Regions from separate parts of the Lentzea sp. NPDC006480 genome, predicted to be linked through region 1. Evidence: riboswitches for the same ligand, from Rfam matches in the RefSeq annotation. Region 1 holds a riboswitch; each other region holds the start of a gene.
What was found. Region 1 has a riboswitch for S-adenosylmethionine ahead of ABZX92_RS42005 (methionine ABC transporter ATP-binding protein). Riboswitches for the same ligand answer to the same signal wherever they lie in the genome.
Positions count from the first base shown of each region.

Region 1 (7,169 bases):
AGCTCGGCTTCCTTCTTGTGCAGCACCTCGAGACGCCGCTCCAGCCGTGCCAGCTCCTTGCGGGCGGCACGCTGGTCGGCGGCGTTCGAGGGCGCCTTGTCCGAGGCCGGGGAGGCAGCGGCGTTCTCCCTGTCGCGCAACGAGTCGCGGCGCTTCAGGTACTCCTCGATCCCGCCGGGCAGGTCGGTCAGCCCGCCATCGCCGAACAACGCCACGACCTTGTCGCACACGCGCTCGACGAGATACCGGTCGTGCGAGATCACGACGAGCGTGCCGGGCCACGAGTCGAGCAGATCTTCCAGCTGCTGCAACGTGTCGATGTCCAGGTCGTTCGTCGGCTCGTCGAGCAGCAGCACGTTCGGCTCGGCCATCAGCAGCCGGCACAGCTGCAACCGCCGCCGCTCGCCACCGGACAGGTCCGACACCGGCGTCCACTGCTTCTGCGACGAGAACCCGAACCGCTCGCCCAGCTGCGACGCCGACATCTCGTACTTGCCGAGCACGACGCGCCGCGCGACCTCCTCGATCGCCTCCAGCACGCGCATCGACCCGTCGAGGTCGAGCAGCTCCTGCGAGAGGTGCGCGATCTTCACCGTCGAGCCCTGGATCCGCTTGCCGGTCTCGGGTTCGCGCTCGCCCGCCAGCAACCGCAGCAACGTCGTCTTGCCGGAACCGTTGACCCCGACCAGACCGATCCGCTCGCCCGGCCCGATGCGCCACGTCAGGTCGCGCACGAGCACCCGGTCCGGAATGGACAGTGTCACGTCCTCCAGCTCGATCACCGTGCGGCCCAGGCGCTTCTTGGCGAACGCGAGCAGCTCGACGTTGTCCCGCACCGGCGGCACGTCCGCGATCAACGCCTCGGCGGCCTCGATCCGGTAGCGCGGCTTGGACGTGCGGGCAGGCGCGCCGCGACGCAGCCACGCGAGCTCCTTGCGCGCCAGGTTCTGCCGCTTCTCCTCCAGCACGTCGGCCAGGCGAGTCCGCTCGGCACGCGCGTAGATCCAGTCGGCGTAACCGCCCTCGTACTGCTCGACCTTGCCCTGCTGCACTTCCCACGTGCGGTTGCAGACCGTGTCGAGGAACCACCTGTCGTGCGTCACGACCACGAGCGCGCACTTGCGGGCCAGCAGGTGTTCCGCGAGCCACCGCACACCTTCGACGTCGAGGTGGTTCGTCGGCTCGTCCAGCACCAGCAGTTCGAGATCCTGGATCAACGCGGCGGCCAGCACCACCCGGCGCCGCTCGCCACCGGACATCGTGGAGACCACGGAGTCCAGTCCCAGCGCGGTGATCCCCAGTCCGTCCAAAATGGACCGCACGCGGGCGTCCGACGCCCACTCGTGCTCCGCGTCGAACCCGAGCGGGTCGATCACCGCGTTGCGCACGGTCGAGCCGTCGGGCAGTTCGGTCCGCTGCGTCACGACGGCCATCCGCAGGTCGCGCGACCGCGACACCCGGCCGTTGTCGGACGGTTCCACCCCGGCCAGCACCTCGAGCAGCGTCGTCTTGCCGCCGCCGTTCAGGCCGACGACGCCGATCCGGTCGCCCTCGTTGACGCCGAGCGACACGCCGTCGAGCAGCGGCCGGACGCCGAACGACTTCGACACGGACTCCAGGTTGACCAGGTTGGCCATCAAAACCTCACGACTTAGAAGAAACTGCCCGATGAAGGCTACCTACCAAGTCCAAAGGCCCTGCTTCTGCAGTAACGCGGGGGCCCCGCGCAACCCCGTGGGGTACGCGGGGCCCCCGCGTTACTTCCAGCATGCGGAAAGTGCCACGAACTAGGCGTGCACCTCGGGCGGAGTCGGTTTCGGCTCCTCCGTGGTGATCACGCGAGCGCCGGGCACCGGCCCGTGCGCCACGCGAACAGTCCGGCACACACCCGCACCGGCCAGTTCGGCCGCCACGCGCACAGCCGTGTCGCTGTCCTCGCACAGGAACGCCGTCGTGGGGCCGGAACCGGACACGATGCCGGCCAGCGCACCCGCGTCGACCCCGGCCCGCAAAGTACGGCGCAGGTTCGGGCGCAGCGAGACCGCGGCGGCCTGCAGGTCGTTGCCCAGCAGCAGGGCGAGCTGGCGCGGGTCTCCGGAGGACAGCCCCTCCAGCACCGCCTCGACCTCACCGACACGGGGCGGATCACCCTCCACGCGCAAGCGGTCCAGCTCGTCGAACACGTCCGGAGTGGACAGTCCGCGCCGGTCGAACGCGAGCACCCAGTGGAACTGGTGGCGCGCCAGCACCGGCACGATGCGCTCACCGCGCCCGGTGCCGAGCGCGGTGCCTCCGTACAACGCGAAAGGCACGTCCGCACCGAGCTTTCCGGCCAGTTCGGCCAGCTCGTCGCGGCTGATCTCCAGGCGCCACAACGACGACAGGCCGACCAGCGTCGCCGCCGCGTCCGCACTGCCGCCCGCCATGCCGCCCGCGACCGGGATGGCCTTGCGGATGACGACGCGGACCTTCGGGTCGTCCGGGTCCTTGCCGACGTGCGTCGCCAGCAGGCGAACCGCGCGCCACGCGAGGTTCGAGGCACCCGTGGGCACCTGGTCTGCGCCTTCGCCGTGGCACTCGACGCCGGGTTCGTCCGCCACCGCGACGGTGACCTCGTCGACCAGCGAGAGCGCCTGGAAGATGGTCACCAGGTCGTGGTAGCCGTCCGGGCGCACGTCACCGACGGCCAGGTGCAGGTTGACCTTGGCCGGGACGCGGACCGTGACCGGGGGTGGAACGACTGCGAGCACCATGTCAGCCTACGGGCGTTCTGGGGTCGCGGACTCCTCCCCCGGTCACCGCGAATCTCAAACCGGGATCACCGATCCGTTGTAGGTCTGCTTGATGTAGTCCTTGACCTGCTGCGATCCGAGCAGCTCCGCCAGCTCGCGGATGCGCTTGTCGTCCTTCAGCTCGGACCTGGTCACCAGGCCGTTGGCGTTCGGGTTGCCCTCGGCCTTCTCCAGCGCGAGCGCGTCGGTGGACGGCTTGAGGCCCGCGTCGATCGCGTAGTTGCCGTTGATCACCGACGCGTCCGTGTCCTCCAGCGAACGGGGCAGCTGAGCGGCCTCCAGCGGCACGAACTGCAGGTTCTTGGGGTTCTCCGCCACGTCGCGCACGGTCGGCTGGTCCACGGCCTTGAGCTTGATCAGGCCGTTGGCCTCCAGCAGCTTCAGGCCGCGCGACTCGTTCGTCGCGTCGTTGGCCACGGCGATCTTGGCACCGGAGGGCAGCTCGTCGAGCTTCTTGGCCTTCTTGGAGTACAGCCCCAGCGGCTCGACGTGGACGGGCGCGACCCACTCGACCTTGGCGCCGCTCTCCTTCGTGAACGTCGCCAGGTACGGGACGGTCTGGAAGTAGTTGGCGTCGAGCGAGCCGTCGACGAGCGCCGTGTTCGGCTGCACGTAGTCGGTGAACTCGACGACCTCGATCTTCAGCCCCTTGTCCTTGGCGAGGTTGTCGGCCACGAACTTGAGGATCTGCGCGTGCGGGACGGGCGAGACGCCGACCTTGAGAGTGTCCGAAGAGGACGCTCCACCGGCCGAGCAAGCGGACAAAGCAGTCAAAGCGACCGCGACCAGGGCAGCCTTAATACGCATGACGTTCCTTTTGAGAGTTTCTAGCGGCACTAGGTTTTGAGTACGCGGGGTCCCCGCGTACTCATCTGGGGTACGCGGGGACCCCGCGTACTCAAAAGTCAGACTGAGGCGTGCCGGCGCCGGTCGGACGCACGGGCGGCACGGGTGAAGCCGAGCTGGATCAGCGTCGTGAGCACGGCGAGCCACGCCACGGTGCTCCACAGGATCCGGTCGTTGAAGCGCTGGTAGCCCTCGCGGATGGCCAGGTCACCGAGGCCACCGCCACCGATCACGCCCGCCATCGCGGAGTACCCGATCAGGGCGATCACGGTCACGCCGATCGCGTTGATCAGCGCGGGCAGCGACTCGCGGATGAGGACCGAACGCACGATCCGCAGGGTCGAGGCGCCGGTCGTGACCGCGGCCTCGACCACGGTCACGTGCACCTCGGACAGGATGTTCTGCACGAGCCGCCCGACGAACGGGATCGCACCCACGGCCAGCGGCACGATGACCGCCGTGCTGCCGATGGATCCGCCGACGATCAGGCGGGTGACCGACGTGAGCGCCACGAGCAGCACGATGAACGGCATCGAGCGGCCCAGGTCGGTGACGAAGCCGAGAACGCGGTGCAGCGCCGGGTTCGGCCGCAGCCCGCCCTTGGCGGTGAGCTGCAGCCAAACCCCGACGGGAACTCCGAAAGCGGTGGCGATCACGGTGGAGACGCCGACCATGTACAGCGTCTCCCCGGTGGCCTCGACGAGGTAGCTCACCACGTCGGGCCAGGGTGTTGCAGACCTCACGCAGCTACTCCCTGCGGCCCCTTCAGGGACCTCTGCACAGCGCCGCCGGCCTCGCCGATCCACTCCAGCGCGGAGTCGGACCGCTCGCCGTTCAGGCCGAGGCGGAACCGCGCGACCGGGGTCTCGCCCAGGCGCGTCAGGCCGCCACCGACGATGTTCAACTCGACGCCGAACCGGTGCGCCGCCTCGGGCAGCAGGGCGCCGACCGCGGCGAACCCGACGAGCACGACGTCCGCCACGCGGTCGTAGGCGCTCTCGTTGATCGGGTTCAGGTCGACGGCGGGCAGCAACGCGGAGCTCGTGCGGCTGCCGGCGTCGTTGACCAGGTCGAGCACCTTGCCGTGCTCGACGACGCGGCCCTGCTCCAGCACGGCGACGTCATCGCAGATCTTCCGGACCACGCCCATGTCGTGCGTGACGACGAGAACGGTCACACCCAGCTCAGCGCGCGCACGGTCGAGCACGGTCAGCACGGAACCGGTGGTCTCCGGGTCCAACGCTGACGTGGGCTCGTCGGCGAGGAGAACTGACGGGTTCGCGGCGAGTGCGCGCGCCACGGCGATGCGCTGGCGCTGCCCGCCGGACAGCTGGTCGGGGTAGGAGGCGGCCTTGTCGGTCAGGCCGACGAGGTCGAGCAGCTCGCCCACACGGGTGCGGCGCTGCGGTCCGGGGACGCCGGCGGACTCGAGCGGCAGGGCGATGTTGCCGGCGGCGGTGCGCTGCCGGAGCAGCGAATCCCCTTGCGGCACAACGCCGATCTGCCTGCGGGCGGCCCGCAGAGCCGACCCGTCCAGCGCGGTGATGTCCGTGCCGTCGACGCGGATCGCACCCGAGTCGGGGCGCTCCAGCAGCGCGACGCAGCGGGCGAGCGTCGACTTGCCGGCCCCGCTCGGGCCGACCACGCCGAGCACGGTGCCCGCCTCGACGTCGAGGGTCACGCCGTTGAGGGCGTTGACACCCTGGAAGGACTTGGTGAGGTTTTCGACAGTGATCACTTCTGCTCCACGGCTGCACGCGACGGCACACACGCCTCTGGGGCTGTGCGCGATCGGAGTTTCTGCTCAGGTGTGTGCGCCACTCTTCGGCTGAGTGCGCGTCAAAGGACTTTGAAAAGGCGCCTTAGACGAGGTGGCGACGACATGCAGAAGCGGTGCGGCGGCACTGGTCGACGACTCGCCGGCGCGTCAGCATTCGCGTGGTACCCATGTGATCCTCCATCGGTCCTGGCGTTAGCACCTGCCCGCATCCAGCGGGTGGTTGCTGCGACGTCGTAGAGCCAGGTCTCTCAGTCGCTCCGGATGGCATCTAGCAGTCAACCGGACGGACGTTCGGTTGCGCAAGCCAGAATCCGATTCGTTCGACAGATCACACTGTTGGCCGAAGGATCCCCGGCCTAGACCTCCGCGATCCGGATGAAGTCGATCACGCTCAGCTGCTCGCCCCTGGCCTGCGGGTCGATGCCGGCCTTTTCGAGCAGCTCGTCGACGTTGACGTCGTTCGTGGCCGCCCACCCCTTGAGGGCGGCGCGGAGGGTTTTGCGGCGTTGCGCGAAGGCCGCGTCGACGATCCCGAAGAGCCTCTTGCGGTCCACTGTGGACAGCGGATTTTCGTGGCGGTGGAACGAGACCAGGCCCGAGTCCACGTTGGGAGCGGGCCAGAAGACGTTCCTGCCGACCGGGCCGGCTTTCTTGGCTTTGCCGTACCAGGCGATCTTCACGCTGGGGACGCCGTAGATCTTGCTGCCGGGCTCCGCGGCCATCCGGTCCGCGACCTCGGCCTGGACCATGACGAGGCCCTTTTTGAGGCTCGGCAGCTCGTGCAGCAGGTGCAGGACGACCGGGACGGCGACGTTGTAGGGCAGGTTGGCCACGATCGCCGTGGGTTGGACCGGCAGGTCTTCCCGGGTGACCTTCATGGCGTCCTTGAGGACGACGTGCAGCTTGGCCGCGTTCTCCGGGTCCATCTCGCTGACGGTCCGCGGGAGGCGGTTCGCGAGCGGCGGGTCGATCTCGACGGCCACCAGCTGCTTGGCGCTGGGCAGCAGGGCGAGAGTCAGGGAACCCAGCCCCGGGCCCACCTCCAGGACGACGTCGTCCTCGGTGAGGCCGGCCGCGGCGACGATCTTGCGGACCGTGTTGGGGTCGTGCACGAAGTTCTGGCCCAGCTTCTTGGTGGGTCGGATGCCCAGCTCTTCGGCCAGACGTCTCACTTCGGCGGGTCCCAGCAGGCTCACGTCGTGCATTCTCGCAGGCTGGTTGGTGCGCCGGAGGGCGGGTGCCGCACGCTTCCCGCCCTCCAGCGTCGGCGTCACCAGCGGGACTGGTTCGCCTTGGGCATCGACTACGCGATCCGCGCGTGTCGTTGAGGCTCGGGAGTCACGCTAGCCAGGTCAGGGCGGGCATTTCAGCCCCTGGTCTGGACCAAGCAGAAGGCCGCCCCTGGCGAACCAGGAGCGGCCTCATCAAGCCAAAACCAGGGCGGAGCGGTTTACGGCAGGCCCAGCTTCGCGCGGCAGCCCGGCCATGCGCCGTAGGTGCCGCCCGCGCGGTCGCGGAGCTTGGTCGCGATGGCGATCTGCTGTTCGCGGGTGGCCTGGTGCGGGAGGGCGGCGTAGGCGGTGCCGCCGTTCGCGGCCCAGGTGCCCGCGTTGAACTGCAGGCCGCCGTAGTAGCCGTTGCCCGTGTTGATGAACCAGTTGCCGCCTGCCTCGCAGCCGGCGAGGCGGTCCCAGACCGCGCCGTCGGGCAGCGGCTTGGTGCCCACGGTGACCTTCTTGGGCTTCGGCTCC
Region 1 is NZ_JBEXPJ010000217.1:6,383-13,551, reverse strand. It holds gene ABZX92_RS42025 (ABC-F family ATP-binding cassette domain-containing protein) at 1-1,637, opposite strand, end outside; gene ABZX92_RS42020 (4-(cytidine 5'-diphospho)-2-C-methyl-D-erythritol kinase) at 1,788-2,753, opposite strand; gene ABZX92_RS42015 (MetQ/NlpA family ABC transporter substrate-binding protein) at 2,808-3,599, opposite strand; gene ABZX92_RS42010 (methionine ABC transporter permease) at 3,698-4,381, opposite strand; gene ABZX92_RS42005 (methionine ABC transporter ATP-binding protein) at 4,378-5,376, opposite strand; SAM riboswitch class I at 5,593-5,686, opposite strand; gene rsmA (16S rRNA (adenine(1518)-N(6)/adenine(1519)-N(6))-dimethyltransferase RsmA) at 5,775-6,623, opposite strand; gene ABZX92_RS41995 (transglycosylase family protein) at 6,869-7,169, opposite strand, start outside.

Region 2 (7,169 bases), on a different contig from region 1:
GCAGGGCCGGTGGTCGCACCGGCAACAGTCCTGGGTGTGGTGGCGGCAGCTGTCGCATCCCTGTACCGGCCGGGCGCCGAACTGGTCGTGCACATCGCGGGACCGGCAGTGACCTGGCTGATCCAGGTCGCACGGCAGGCGGCGACCGTGCCCGGTGCGTCGGTCGGCTGGCCGCAGGGCTGGCTCGGAGCGTTCGCGCTGACCGGAGTTCTGGCCGCGGTGGTGTTGTTGCTGCGGTTCAAGAAGACGCGGACGTTGGTCGTCGCGGTGCTGGTCGGCGGGTTCGTCGTGCTGGTGCCGATGCAGGTCGTGGCACCGGCTTGGCCACCGGACGACTGGAAGGTCGTCGCGTGCGACGTGGGCCAGGGCGACGCGCTCGTGCTGGCGACCGACGAGGCCGACCGAGCGGTCGTGGTGGACACCGGGCCCGATCCCGGTGCGGTCGACCGGTGCCTGAAGACGTTGGGAATCAAGAGGATTCCGCTCCTCGTGCTGACCCACCTGCACGCGGACCACGTGCAGGGCCTGCCCGCGGTGCTCACCGGGCGTGCGGTGGGGGCTATCGCGGTCGGTCCGCTCAAGGAGCCCGACTGGGCGTGGAAAGAGATCACCAAGCAGGCCCGCGGCCACGGCGTGCGGGTCGTGGAACCCAAGGCTGGCGAACGGTTCGCCTGGCCAGGACTGGAAGTGGAGGTGCTCGGGCCAAGACGGCCGCCGACAGCGGACGACACGAACACGACGGTCAACGACTACTCGCTCGTGCTCAGGGCGATCACACGAGCAGGCCGCGTGCTGCTCACCGGTGACGTCGAGCTGGCGGGCCAGTCGGCCTTGCTGGGAGATCGGGACCTGCGGGCCGACGTGCTCAAGGTGCCGCACCACGGTTCGCGGTACTCGCTGCCCGCGTTCCTCAAGGCCGCACAACCACGGATCGCGCTGGTGAGCGTGGGCACGGGCAACCGCTACGGCCACCCCAGCGAGCACGTGCTCGACCTGCTGCGGGCAGGTGGCGCGGTGGTGTTGCGCACGGACAAGGACGGCGACCTGGCCGTGTTGCCGGGAAACCGAACAGTGAGAAGGAGAAGAAGATGGTCTGGATCAGGCTCTACAACGCGCGCTACCCGATCCCCGGCGGCACGCCCGGCCTCGCGTGGGCGTTGTGGCAGACGAACTACACGGCGGCGCCATGGCCGCATGACGAGCTGAAACCCGATTTCGGTTACTACATCTGCGAAACACTCGACGACGGCACCCGCGCCCTCACCTACCGGGCGACGACCACGCACGTGCTGCCGCCCACCAAGGCGGCCAAGCCGGAGGAGGCGTACGACCTCGTCTCGGAGCACGTGTTCGACGACGGCATGCGGATCGCGCCACACGACTGGCACGACTACCACTACAACGTGCTGAAGGCGGAAGCCCCGTGGCCGCAACAGGTTGTGGCCTGGCGAGCGGAGGTGGAGCCGGTCGGGCCGCACACGATGGAAGTCCTGCAACGGTTCCCGCGCACGGGCTGGCTGCAGACCGAGGCGATTTCCCTCTGACACAACGCGGTCCGGGGACGCACGCGGCGTCCCCGGACCGGGATGAGGCTCAGGAAGGAGGTGACTAGGCCAGCGCCTTGATGACGGCCTCGGCCGACGGCGGCACCGTCGCGCGCGGGCCGATCGTGTCGCCGAGTGCGTCGAGGGTCTTCAGACCGTCGCCGGTGATCAGCAGCACGGTCTCGGCGTCCGGGTCGAGCTGGCCCGCCTCGATCAGCTTCTTCGCCGTCGCCACGGTCACGCCGCCGGCGGTCTCGGCGAAGATGCCCTCGGTGCGGGCGAGGAGCTTGATGCCCTCGACGACCTCTTCGTCGGTCACGTCCTCGATGGCGCCGTTGGTGCGGCGCACCGCGTCGAGCACGTACGGGCCGTCGGCCGGGGCGCCGATCGCCAGCGAGCGGGCGATCGTGTCCGGGCGGACCGGGCGGATGACGTCGTGGCCTTCCTTGTACGCGGCGGACACAGGCGAGCAGCCGGTGGCCTGGGCGCCGAACACGCGGTACGGGGTGGCTTCGACCAGGTCGAGCTGGCCGAGCTCGCGGAAGGCCTTGTCGACCTTGGTGAGCTGTGAGCCTGAGGCGATGGGCACGACGATCTGGTCGGGCAGGCGCCAGCCGAGCTGTTCGGCGACCTCGTAGCCGAGGGTCTTCGAGCCCTCCGCGTAGTACGGGCGGACGTTGACGTTCACGAACGCCCAGTCCTCGTGCTCCGCGGCGAGTTCCTGGGCCAGGCGGTTCACGTCGTCGTAGTTGCCGTCGACGGCGATCAGGGCGCCCTCGTAGACGGCGCTCATCAGGATCTTGGCACGCTCGAGATTGGAGGGCACGAGAACCACGGACTGCCAGCCCGCGCGGGCGGCGGCCGCGGCGACGGCGTTCGCCAGGTTGCCGGTCGACGGGCAGGCCAGGACCTTGAAGCCGAGCTCGCGGGCGGCGGCGAGTGCCACGCCGACCACGCGGTCCTTGAAGGAGTGGGTGGGGTTGCCGGTGTCGTCCTTCACCCAGACCTTGCGGACGCCCAGGGCCTTGGCGAGGTTGTGGGCCTCGACCAGGCGGGTGCCGCCGGGGTCGGTGTTCGGGTGCTGTTCCACAGTGGACGGAACGGGGAGAAGGCCGCGGTAGCGCCAGATCGACCTGGGGCCGGCTTCGATGTCCTCGCGCCGGATCTTGCCGAAGTCGTAGGCCACTTCCAGCGGCCCGAAACACTCCAGACAGGCGTACTCAGGAGCGAGAGGGGTTTCATTCCCGCATTCCCGGCACAGCAGTGCGCGGGCGGGGCCGAGGTCGAACTTGGTGCCCGTGGGCACGGAGACAGCAGTCATCGCGAGGTATCTCCTCATCTTTCCCGCGAAATCGAACGGGTCGGAATTGGCACCGTGATCGTCTGCGCGTGCACTGGTGCACTGCGCTGACGCCGGTTGCCGGGGCTTCTTCGGGCCGGTCCCTCTGCCCCTCTGGATGAGCGGTGTTCAGTTGTGGCTCCCAAGCTACGGCACCAGTCCGTTGCTCAGCCACAGACGTCCACGATCCGGGACGTGGGAGGATGCGGAGCGTGAGCGCACCGGAGTCACTGCACCTCGTCGTCGGCGAGGAGGAGCTGCTGGTCGAACGTGCTGTTCGGGCGGCTCTCGAGGCCGCACGCACGGTCGATCCGACCGCCGATCTGACCCGTGTGCAGGTGACTGATCTCACGCCTCCGGAGCTGGCTGAGCTGGTCAGCCCGTCGCTGTTCGCGGAGGGGCGCGTGATCGTCCTGCAGAACGCGCAGGACATCGGCAAGGAGGTCGCCGACACGGTGCTCTCCTACATCAAGGCGCCCGCGGACGGGGTCACGCTCGTCGTCCTGCACACGGGCGGTGGTCGTAGCAAGGCGGCCAAGGACCTGCCAGGACAGCTGAAGAAGGCCGGTGCCGCGGTCACCGAGTGCGCCAAGATCACCAAGCCCGCTGAGCGGGAGTCGTTCGTGCGCAACGAGGTGCGGCAGGCGGGCGGCAAGATCGACGCCGAGGCCGTCGCCACGCTCATCGACGCCGTGGGCACGAACCTGCGCGAGCTCGCGGCGGCGGCGTCCCAGCTCGTCTCCGACACCGACGGCAAGGTGACGGTCGACGAGATCCGCCGCTACCACCAGGGCAAGGCCGAAGTGACCGGGTTCGCGGTCGCCGAGAAGGCCGTGACCGGTGACCGGGCGGGCGCGATGGAGGCGTTGCGCTGGGCCATGCAACTCGGTGTGCCGCACGTGCTGGTCGCGGACGCGCTGGCCGACGCGGTGCGCACGGTCGCGCGCGTGTCCGCGGTGGGCCGGGCCGACCCGTTCAGCCTGGCCGGCCCGCTCGGCATGCCGCCGTGGAAGATCAAGAAGGCACAGGCCCAGGCCCGCGGCTGGGACCAGACCGGTCTCGCCGACGCGATGCAGGTGGTCGCGGGGCTCAACGCCGACGTGAAGGGTGTGGCGGCAGACGCCGACTACGCGCTCGAACGCGCGGTGCTCAAGATCGTCGCGTCGCACGGCCGCCGCTGAGTCACCGCGGCACCCCGATCAGGTGCTGGGCGCCCGTGAGGCCCGGCACGACACCGATCTTCCAGGTGAACGTTTCGGTGCCGGAGAGGCCGTCGACCATCCGCCGCAGTTCCGCGCGCCCGTACATGCGCAGGAACGACACGACGCTGCCGAAGAACATCATGAAAGGCAGCACCGGCACCAGACAGGTCAGCACCAGCCGCAGCAGGTAGCGGGGGAGCGGATTGCGCTGGAACGGCGCGGAGATCAGCACCATCAGCGTCGTCAGGAACGGGAACAGCAGCGGGTACACGAACGACCGTTTGGTGTCGACGACGACCACCGGCTGCCGGGTGTCGACGGCGTTCTGGAGCATCCGCGTGGCCAGAGCAGGCGGGAAGTGGTGGAAGGCGCCGTAGATCGTCCGCGTGCCCTCAAGGGAGCAGTCCGTGGCGTCGACGGACGACGGCTCGTAGTCCACCGCGCAACATTCGGGAAGCGCTCGCCCGTTCGTGGCCTGAACCCGTTGGAACGCAGGGACATTCTCAGCGTGACCTGGGTGTACACACCCTCGCGGTGCAGCCGGCGCTGGATCAACGGCATCGGTCCGCCCGAGCCGGCGTGCGGTCGAGGTCGTGCAGCTCCACGAACTCAATGCGCGGAAGCGATTCCTTGGCTCCTATGCCTGCTGGTCAACCGCACTGGCAGTCCATCCGCCGGAAAGGGCAGACCGCGGCGGTTCCACGGCATCTCGTAGCCGGCCTCGACGGACCACTCGAAGCGCTCCAGCAGTTGCTGCATCACGGCGTCGACGACCATGCCCGCGAAGTGCATCCCGATGCACTTGTGCACACCGCCGCCGAACGGGATCCAGGCGTACCGGTGCACCTTGTCCTCAGCCCGCTCCGAGCTGAACCGCAACGGGTCGAACGCCATCGGGTTCGTCCACAGCTCGTGCATGTGGTGGTTGAACTGGGGGATGGTCTGGACGTACGTGCCCACGGCGAGCGGATGCCCCAGCACGGACGTCGGCCGCACCACGCGCCGGACCAGGTGCGGCAACGGCGGGGCGAGCCGCAGCACCTCCTTGCGCACCAGCTCCACCGCGGCACCGTCCTCACGACACCGCTGCTGCCAAGAAGGGTTCCTGCCGAGGTAGTAGATCATCGTCGAGAGCGCGATCGTCGACGTGTCCCGCGCGGCCAGCAGCAACAGGATCATGTGGTTGACCACGTCGGTCGCGGTGAAGCTGGCGCCGTCGTCGGTCGCGGCCTCGCAGAGCATGCTGAGCACGTTGTCGGCAGGTCCGCCCGAAGCGCGCCGCGACGCCACCCACGCGCCGAAGATCGTCTCCAGGTGCCGCCGGGCCGTCAGCCCGCGAGACCAGCTCAGGCCGGGCACGGGGAAGCGCACGAGTCCCGTCGAGGCGCGCAGACACGCCTCGAACAGCCGGTTCACCTCGTCGGCCTCCGCGCCGAGCCCCGAGCCGGTGAGCACCTCGGACGTCAGGTTGAAGACCATCTCGCGCACCGCCGGGTACACCTGGAACTGCGCGTTGACCGGCCACGACGCCAGCTCGCGGGGGATCGCCGGGAGCATCCGCGCGCGATAGGCCGACAGGCGTGCGGGCAGGAACGCCTGCTGCATGATCCGCCGGTGGTGCAGGTGCTCGTCGAAGTCGAGCAGCAGCAGGCCGCGGTGGAAGAACGGCCCGACGAACCTCTCCCAGCCGCCACCGTTGGAGAAGGCCTTGTTGCGGTTGAGCAGCACTTCCTCGGTGGCGTCCGGGCCGAGCGCGAGAGTCATCCGCACGCCGAACATCGGCACGGAGGACACCGGGCCGAACCTGTCGTAGCGGTCGCGCGCCCAGTCCACGGGGCTGCGCATGTACGCGATCGTCTCGCCGAGGACGGGCAGCTTCATGCTCGAACGCTGTCACCCGCGACGTCGGGCAACCACGGAGAAAGCGAAAGGGTTCCACTTCCCGCAGGAAGTGGAACCCCTTCTGAAGCTCTTGCGAGAGCCTGAAGCGCGAAATCAGCCCTCGAGGGAGTTCGCGCGCAGAGCCATCGCCGACTTCTTGTTGGCGGCCTGGTTGGCGTGGATGACGCCCTTGGTGGCGGCCTTGTCGAGCTTGCGGGACGCGTCCTGCAGCAGCTCCAGGGCCTTCGCCTTGTCACCGGCCTCGGCAGCCTCGCGGAACTTGCGGATGGCCGTCTTCAGGGACGACTTGACCGACTTGTTGCGAAGGCGAGCCTTCTCGTTGGTCTTGATCCGCTTGAGCTGGGACTTGATGTTCGCCATGCGACATCACCCTTCTTGTCGAAACCGGAGTTCGTGACGCGCTTGGTCGGCACCAGCCTGAGCTGGCTCTCCTCCACGGCGGAGCGCCGCGCGTTCACGACGACGAAGGATATCAGGCCAGCTCAGCGCACCGTGAACGCGGCCTTCTCCGCACCCACCACGGCCTCGTAACCACCACGTGCGACCTCACGCCGCCCGTCGCCGTCCACATCGCCCACGGTCAGGGCCAGCTGCGAGAGCTTGAACGACACCTCGACCTGCTTCGACTGTCCCGCACCGAGTTCCACGCGCGTGAAGCCCACCAGACGAGCGTCCGGCGTCAACACCGGCGAGGCGGGCTGACGCACGTAGACCGGCACCACGACCGTGCCCGCACGCCCACCGGTGTTCGCCACCGTGAACTTCACCACGCCGTTCGAACGATCAACCGCCACCGAAGTACCCGAAGTGGTGAACGACGTGTACGAGAGCCCGTGCCCGAACGGGTACAGCGCGTCGTACTTGGCCCCAGCCGACGTGTTCGCGCCAGGCAGCTGGTCGTAGGTCAAAGTCGGGTCGCCCAGAGCCTTGGGCCACGACACCGACAACCTGCCGCTCGGGTTCACCGCGCCGAACAGCACGTCGGCGATCCCGCGGCCGCCCTCGCTGCCCGGCAACCAGCCCGCGACCAGCGCGTTCGCGTCGGCCGCACCACCGAGAACCTGCGGACGAGCCGTCAGCAGCACCACGACGACGGGCTTGCCGGTCGCCTGCACCGAGTCGACCCACGCCTGCTGCTCGGCCGTCAGCACGGGGTTCTCCGTGTCGGCAGGACCCTCCGCA
Region 2 is NZ_JBEXPJ010000017.1:79,776-86,944, forward strand. It holds gene ABZX92_RS10010 (ComEC/Rec2 family competence protein) at 1-1,206, shown strand, start outside; gene ABZX92_RS10015 (hypothetical protein) at 1,089-1,544, shown strand; gene thrC (threonine synthase) at 1,609-2,865, opposite strand; SAM riboswitch class I at 2,877-3,008, opposite strand; gene holA (DNA polymerase III subunit delta) at 3,087-4,064, shown strand; gene ABZX92_RS10030 (hypothetical protein) at 4,066-4,524, opposite strand; gene ABZX92_RS10035 (cytochrome P450) at 4,695-5,966, opposite strand; gene rpsT (30S ribosomal protein S20) at 6,081-6,347, opposite strand; gene ABZX92_RS10045 (glycoside hydrolase family 3 N-terminal domain-containing protein) at 6,470-7,169, opposite strand, start outside.
Region 2: linked by a shared signal. The riboswitch ahead of thrC (threonine synthase) and the one ahead of ABZX92_RS42005 (methionine ABC transporter ATP-binding protein) in region 1 are both predicted to bind S-adenosylmethionine.

Region 3 (7,169 bases), on a different contig from region 1:
TGCTCGGCCGTCGTGCCCAGGCCGATCGACGCGCGCACAGCACGTTCCTCGTGCGATCCGGCCTGCTTGACGAGCCGGCCCACGATCACGTGTGCGCAGAACGCCCCGTCGCGGACGCCGATGCCGTACTCGGCGGACAGCGCCGCCGCGAGGAAGCCCGCGTCGAACCCGGAGATCGTGAAGCTGACGACGCCCACCTTGTCGGCGTCGGTCAGGATCGACAGCTCGCGGAAGCCCGGAATCGTGCGCAGGCCGTCGTACAGGCGCGTGAGCAGCTCCTGCTCGTGCGCGACCGTCTGCTCCCAGTGCCGCGACAGGATCTCGCAGGCAGAGGCCAGCGCGTGCACACCGACGACGTTCGGGCTGCCGGCCTCGTGCCGCTCGGGCACCGCGGACCAGGCCACGCCGAGGCGGTCGCCGTGGTCGGTCACCTTGGCCGTCGCACCACCGCCCACCAGGTACGGCTGGGCCTGCTGCAGCCAGTCCGAACGGCCGACGAGCACACCGGCACCGAACGGCGCGTAGATCTTGTGGCCGGAGAACGCGATGTAGTCGACGCCCAGCTCACGCACGTCGATCGGGCGGTGCGGGGCGAGCTGCGCGGCGTCGAGCGCGATCCGCGCGCCGTGCCTGCGGGCGACCTTCGCGAGCTCCGCGACCGGCCACAGCTCCCCCGTGACGTTGGACGCCCCGGTGACGATCACGAGCCGTGGGCCGACCGGGGCGGCGGCCAACGCCCGGTCCAGCGCGACCACAGCAGCGCCGGACGAAGATGGGGCGGGGATGCGCTGAACGTTCGGGCCGCGCCACGGCAGCAGAGCAGCGTGGTGCTCGCTGTCGAACAGCACGACCGCGGTGTTGCGAGGAACGCTGCGCGCCAACAGGTTCAGCGAATCGGTGGTGTTGCGGGTGAAGACGACGGCGTCGGACGAGCGGGCGCCGACGAACTTGCGGATGCGATCCCGCGCCTGCTCGTAGACGCGCGTGGAGACCTGGGAGGCGAACCCGGCACCGCGGTGCACGCTGGCGTACCAGGGCAGCAGCTCGTCGACGGCGTCGCGCACCTCCTGCAGACAGGGGGCCGATGCCGCGTGATCGAGGTTCGCATACGTCACGCGCTCTCCGGTGACGAGCGGAACGCGCAGGTCAGAGCCGACGACAGCCGGAACCGTGGTGACCGTGCCAGGGGTGATCGCGAGCGTCATCGAGCTGCCTCCGAGGCCAGGGGCCCCGTGTCGCGAAGGCCCGCGCTTGACCGGCGCCCCACGCGCCGGACCAGGTCCTCACCAAGGGCACCCCACCGCGGTTGGAGGGTTGCCGGCCAGCAAGCTTGGGCTTGACGCTGGCTCTCATGACCTGCCGATGACGTTAGCGGAGCCTCTCGGCGCTCGTCGACACCCGATCACATGGTGAGAAGCCTCGGAAACCGAGCTAGTCGCCGGTCTCGCCCTTCCACCGTGCGTAGCGACCAGCCCGGTCCACGGCACGTATGCGCCGCTCAGCGGCGTCGCGCGCTTCTTCGGTGGTCACGATGAGCAACTGGTCGTCGACCTGCAGCCGGGTCGTCGGCTGTGGCGTGAAACTCTTTCCGGACCGCACCACGAGGCTCACCGTGGCGCCGCTCGGCAGCCGCAGCTCGGTCATGTAGACGCCGTGCAGCTTCGACCCGCGCTGGATGTGCACCTGCAGCAGCTCGGCGCCCAGCTCGTCCAGCGGCGAGGAGTCGACCTGCACCTCCTGCGCCTCGTGCAGGTTCACCAGCCCGAGCCGGCGCGCGAGGAACGGCAGCGTCGTCCCCTGCACCACCGTGAGCACGATGACCAGCACGAACACCGCGTCGACCAGATTCCGCGCACCCTCGACCCCCTGAATCAACGGGATCAGCGCGAACACGATCGGCACCGCACCACGCAGCCCCGACCAGGAGAGGAACGCCTGCTCCCGCCACGGCACCTTGAACGGCAGCGACGCCAGCAGCACCGACAACGGCCGGGCCACGAAAGTCAGCACCACCCCGGCGATCAGCGCGGGCACCAGTGCGTCGAGCAGTCGTGACGGCGAGGCGTACAGGCCGAGCAAGACGAAGAGCCCGATCTGGGCGAGCCATCCCAGCCCCTCCGCGAACGAGAGGGTGTCGGCGCGGTGCGGCAGGCGGGCGTTGCCGAGCGCCAGAGCGGCGACGTAGGTGGCGAGGAAACCGGACGCGTGCACCAGATCGCCCGCGGTGTAAGCGATCACGCACACCGCGACGGTGGCGAGCGGGTAGAGACCGGTCGAGGGCAGAGCCGCACGTCTCAGCGCCGCCGCACCGAAAACACCGAGCAGCACGCCGATGAGCGCGCCCGCGGCGAGTTCGTAGAGCACCAGCAACGGAGCGGTCCACGAGATCCGGTCCGACGACGCCAGCAGCACCACGGCGATGTAGACCGGCGCGTCGTTGAGGCCTGATTCGAGTTCCAGCGCGCCCGTGAGCCGCGCCCCCACACCTAACGACCGCAGCACGCTGAACACGGCCGCCGCGTCCGTGGACGACAGCACCGCGCCCCACAGCAACGCCATCCGCCAGTCGAGGCCGAGCAGGAAGTGCAACGCCGTGCCGGTGACCGCGACGCTCACCGCAACGGCCACAGTGGACAGTGCGACGCCCAGCCGCAGCGACGACTTCACAGCGTGCCAACGAGTTGTGAGCCCGCCCTCGGTCAGGATCAGCACGAGGGCCGCGATGCCGAGAGACTGCGTCAGGTCGGCGTCGTCGAACTTGATGCCGAACACCGCCTCGCCCAGCAGGACGCCGATGCCCAGGTACAGCAACAACGAGGGCAGGCCGAGCCGGATCGACACCCGCACCGCGATCACCGAGATCAGCAGTACGGCTGCGCCGATGCCCAGCACGGCCGTGATGTCACCCACCTGGACCATTCTGATCGATCACCACCGAATTGGACGAATCAGGCGCGTTAACAACACCAGCCGTTCGCGCCCACTGGGCGCATGCACAGTGGAGCATGTTGATCAGTGGCTCAATCCCTGCCCTGCACGGAGTTGAACCATGAGGATCCTCATCGAGCTGGCGGCCGCCTTGATGGCGACCAGAACCACAGCAGCGCAAGCGGCGGCTCCGGCCGTCCTGGCGGCACCGAACATCAACGTCGCGAACGTCCAGGTGAAGGGCTAGCTCGACGCGGCGGGCTTCACCACGAAGCCGGTGTCGTTCGGCTACGGCGGCGCCACGGGTTACAACGTGATCGCCGACTACCCCGGCGGCGACGCGAACAACGTCGTCATGCTGGGCGGCCATCTCGACAGCGTCCGCGGCAACTTCGTCTACAACGTCCGGGAAGCCGGGTCGCCCGCCCTCGGCACGTGCGCAGGTGGTGACGAGCTCAAGACCGCGGACCCTCGCGGCCTGATCATCGTTTCGTGAGCACCTGCACTGCCTCGTCGAGCACCGGTTCGACGAGGCCGGGCAGGGTCACGTACATCTGCGCCTGGCCGAGGTAGAGACTGAACGCGATCAGCGCGCGCTTCTTCGCGTGCTCCCGGTCGAACCCGAGCTCCTCGAACAGCTCGGTCAGATATCCCAGCCGCCTCTCGGTGACGCGCTTGAGCACCGGCGCGATCACCTCGTTCTCGGCGTTCGCCTGCAACGCCATCTCCACCGAGCCCTTGCGCTGCCGGTCCAGCACCGTCTCGAACAGCGTCTTCAGCTTGTCCTGCGGGGTCTTCTCCGACTCCACCAGTTCGATGACCCGCTCGGTGTGCTCCCGTTCCCACCGCTCGACCGTCGCCTGCAGCAACGCGTCGCGGTTCGGGAAGTGGTGGTAGACGCTCCCCTTCGTCGCACCGGCCCTGGCCGCGAGCGGTTCGACGGCAACGGCCTGCACTCCGCCCTCCGCCAGCGCTCTCAGCGCTATCTCAGTCCAGTCGTCACGAGTGCGGCGCATTTCCGTACGCTAGCGTATGTTTCACCAACATACGGTGCCGTATGGAAGGAGCGTGTCGTGGTTCGCAACGTGCACGAGCGGGAACTGCCGGTCCCCGCAGGACCGTTCGTCGATCGCATCCAGGAGCTGTGGCCGGTGGCGGGCTGGCCGGCGATGAGGTTCGACCGCCCGTTGGGTGTCGGCGCGGACGGCGGGCACGGCCCGATCCGCTACCGCTGCACCGAGTTCGAGCCAGGCGAGTCGATCACGTTCGCCTTCAGCAGCGGAGAGGGCACGCACACGTTGTCGGCGTCGGGAAACGTGCTGAAACACGAGCTGGTCGGCAACTTCAGGCTCGCCACCCGGCTGCGCTGGGCCCTGGTGACCCGCTGGCTGCACGACGCCTGCCTGGAAGACCTCCTCGACAACTTCGAGCGGGCGGCAGGCCGCGAGCCCGTCGCACCGGCGCGGTGGTCGCCCTGGGTCCGACTGGTCCACCGTGCGCTCGGACTGGTCAGCAGCCGGTCGGCTCGCGTCTGATCAGGCCTTGCGCAGCAGCAACTGGGCCTGCTGGAACCGCTCGCCCTCGATCGGCTCCCGGCGCAGCCGCGCCACCTCGGCGAACCCGGACTGACCGGCCACGGCCGCGAGGGCGTCGGGCAACCACCGGTAGGCGAGCGTGACCTTGTGGTCGAACTCCTGCGGCCACGCCTCGTCACCGGCGAAGAAGCCGAGCAGCACGTGCCCGCCCGGCTTCAGCACTCGGGCGAACTCGTCGAAGACCTCCGTGAGCCGTTGCGGCGGCGTGTGGATGACGGAGTAGAACGCGAGGATGCCGCCGAGCGCCGCGTCGTCGATGTCGAGTGCCGTCATCGAGCCCTCGGCGAACCTGAGGCCCGGATGTGCCCGGCGCGCCAGCGCGATCATCTCCGGCGACAGGTCGACGCCGGACACGTCCAGCCCCAGCTCGTGCAGATGCGCGGTCAGGTGGCCGGGCCCGCAGCCGAGATCGGCGACGGGTCCGGCCTCCCCCACGATGTCGGCGAACGCTCTGAGCAACGCGCGTTCCAGCGGCAGCCGGTCGAGGATGTCGCTGAACATCTCGGCGTAGAGGCTCGCGACGGCGTCGTAGGCGATTTTGGTGTCGTGCAACGTGGACTGGTCGGTCACTCACCCACCGTACTGAGGGCGCAGCGCGCCTGGACCGGCGTGTAGGTGCCGTCGTGGTCGGCGCCATCGTTGTGCGTGCCGCCGTACAACGACCCGTCGTCCGCGAACTCCTCGTAAACGGCGGTGACCGGCGGCTGTTCAACATCACCGTGGACACGCCAAACGCTTGCCCCGTCCGGTGTCAGGCCGAGGACATCGCCCGACGAGGTGACGTCCGTGGCCTCGGCCGAACCGGTCAACGTGCGTACGACGTTGCCTTGCAGATCCCACTCCACGCCGACCGTGCCGGCGCCTCTGGACAAGCCGACGACACGGCCGTTCCGGATGGCGCGGACCTCCGTTTCGGTATGGCCGGGTAACGGTCGCAAGAGGGTGCGGATGCCGTTCTCGTCCCACACGTAGGCCTGCGCCGCCTCCTCGGCCAGGCCGTACCGCCAAGCGGCCACCCGGCCCTGGTCGTCGATGCCCGCGACGGTCCAGCTCGCGTCGTCGTCGGTGCCGGAGAGCGTCCGGGGCACCGATGAGTCCGCGGGCCAGATCGCCAACCGGCTGCCGGAACTCCCCACCGCGACCCCGCCGGCGTTGATCGCCGCAGCCCACGCGGAGCCGGCCCCGGGTAACGGGTCCAGCTCCACCCCACCGCGAGAAGCGTGGCCGTCCGCGGAGTTGACCAAGACGGTGCCGGAGGCGTTCACGTCGTCCGGGAACTGGCCCGGTTCCAGCGGCACCGACTGCACGGAACCGTTGTGCCACAACAAAGCCACGTCCTGCCATGCCGGAGCGGCACCGTAACCGAGGACGTAGCTGCCGTCGGCCGCCGCGCCGGTGATCGCCGCGAAACGCGTGCCGGCGGGCAACGGCAGATCCGCCGACGCCCACGAGCAGGCCGCCGCGGAAGCAGAACCCGGTGCGAACAAAGCGGATGCGGCCAGAGCAACGACCAGCAGAGCTCTCATCACGCATTGCCCGAGCAGTCGAACATGAGCGGCGTGCGGTAGGTCTCGTCTCCCCACGTGCCGTAGACATCGTCCCCGTCGGTGAACGACAGCTGGTTCGGCCCGGTCGAGTGGTTCACCTCGAAACCGCTGTCGGGGTCGAACCACACCAGGATGCCCGCGTAGTTCTGGGACAACACGTGGCCGCGGGAGTTCACCGCCACCGGCGAGGCGAAGTACGGGTAGCTGGCCGTGATCTCGCCGGAAGTGTTCCAGCGCACCGCCCTCGCGTCCTCGGTACCGGCGTCGGCGGTACCGACGGCATACGTGCCGCCGACCGCGGTCACCTCGGCCGTCGCACCGAGAGAGATCGCGCCGGACGCTCCGATCCAGTACTTGCCACCGGAGTTCGACCCGAGCACCGAGCCGTCGTCCGCGATGCCGGCCAGCGTCCAGGACTCGTCGGTGCCCGGTACCCGTTGCGGCGTCGCGGAACCCGCCGGCCACACCACCGGCTTGCCCTTGGACGTGCCGAGCGCGTCGCCGCGCTCGTTGAGGTAGAGCCCCTGAACCTCGTACTCGCCCGGTAAGCCCTGCAGGCCTTGGTAGACGCCGTCCGCGGAGCCGTCGTCGTGCCAGCGCGACGCCGCCTTGGAGAACGTCGAGTTCAGCAGCACCGTGCCGGACGAGTTCACGTCCGCGGCCCCGACGACGCTCCGGAAGAAGGACAGCTGCTTGACCTCCTGCCCGTCCTTCCACAGCAGCACTGTCGAGCCGTACATCGACTGGAACGACCCGTTGCCGACCGCGTACGAGCCCGCCGCGGCCGCCACTCCGCCGAACTTCACCGCGGGCGGCACCGGCAGCTCGACCGTGTCCCACGATCTGCACGCGATCGGATCAGCCGAGGCAGTAGCGGGTGCCACCACCGCCGTGGCAAGAAGCAGTGCGCCCGCCAGGACGCGCCATCCCCCAGAGAAAACCATCGCAGATCCCTTCGCTAGTTGGCCTGGTTCAACCGTAGCGACGGTGTCTGACAATTTTTTGAGGTGGAACGAGCGACGGGGCCGCCGTCCGAAGACAGCGGCCCCGCACAGCTGCGATCACACCCGCGCGACGGCCACCTTGACCTTCAGGCCGT
Region 3 is NZ_JBEXPJ010000104.1:7,684-14,852, reverse strand. It holds gene ABZX92_RS31320 (aminotransferase class V-fold PLP-dependent enzyme) at 1-1,205, opposite strand, end outside; SAM riboswitch class IV at 1,243-1,357, opposite strand; gene ABZX92_RS31315 (potassium/proton antiporter) at 1,432-2,919, opposite strand; gene ABZX92_RS31310 (hypothetical protein) at 3,050-3,175, shown strand; gene ABZX92_RS31305 (hypothetical protein) at 3,206-3,424, shown strand; gene ABZX92_RS31300 (TetR/AcrR family transcriptional regulator) at 3,411-3,944, opposite strand; gene ABZX92_RS31295 (SRPBCC family protein) at 4,002-4,463, shown strand; gene ABZX92_RS31290 (class I SAM-dependent methyltransferase) at 4,464-5,024, opposite strand; gene ABZX92_RS31285 (hypothetical protein) at 5,090-6,049, opposite strand; gene ABZX92_RS31280 (hypothetical protein) at 6,049-7,014, opposite strand; gene ileS (isoleucine--tRNA ligase) at 7,132-7,169, opposite strand, start outside.
Region 3: linked by a shared signal. The riboswitch ahead of ABZX92_RS31320 (aminotransferase class V-fold PLP-dependent enzyme) and the one ahead of ABZX92_RS42005 (methionine ABC transporter ATP-binding protein) in region 1 are both predicted to bind S-adenosylmethionine.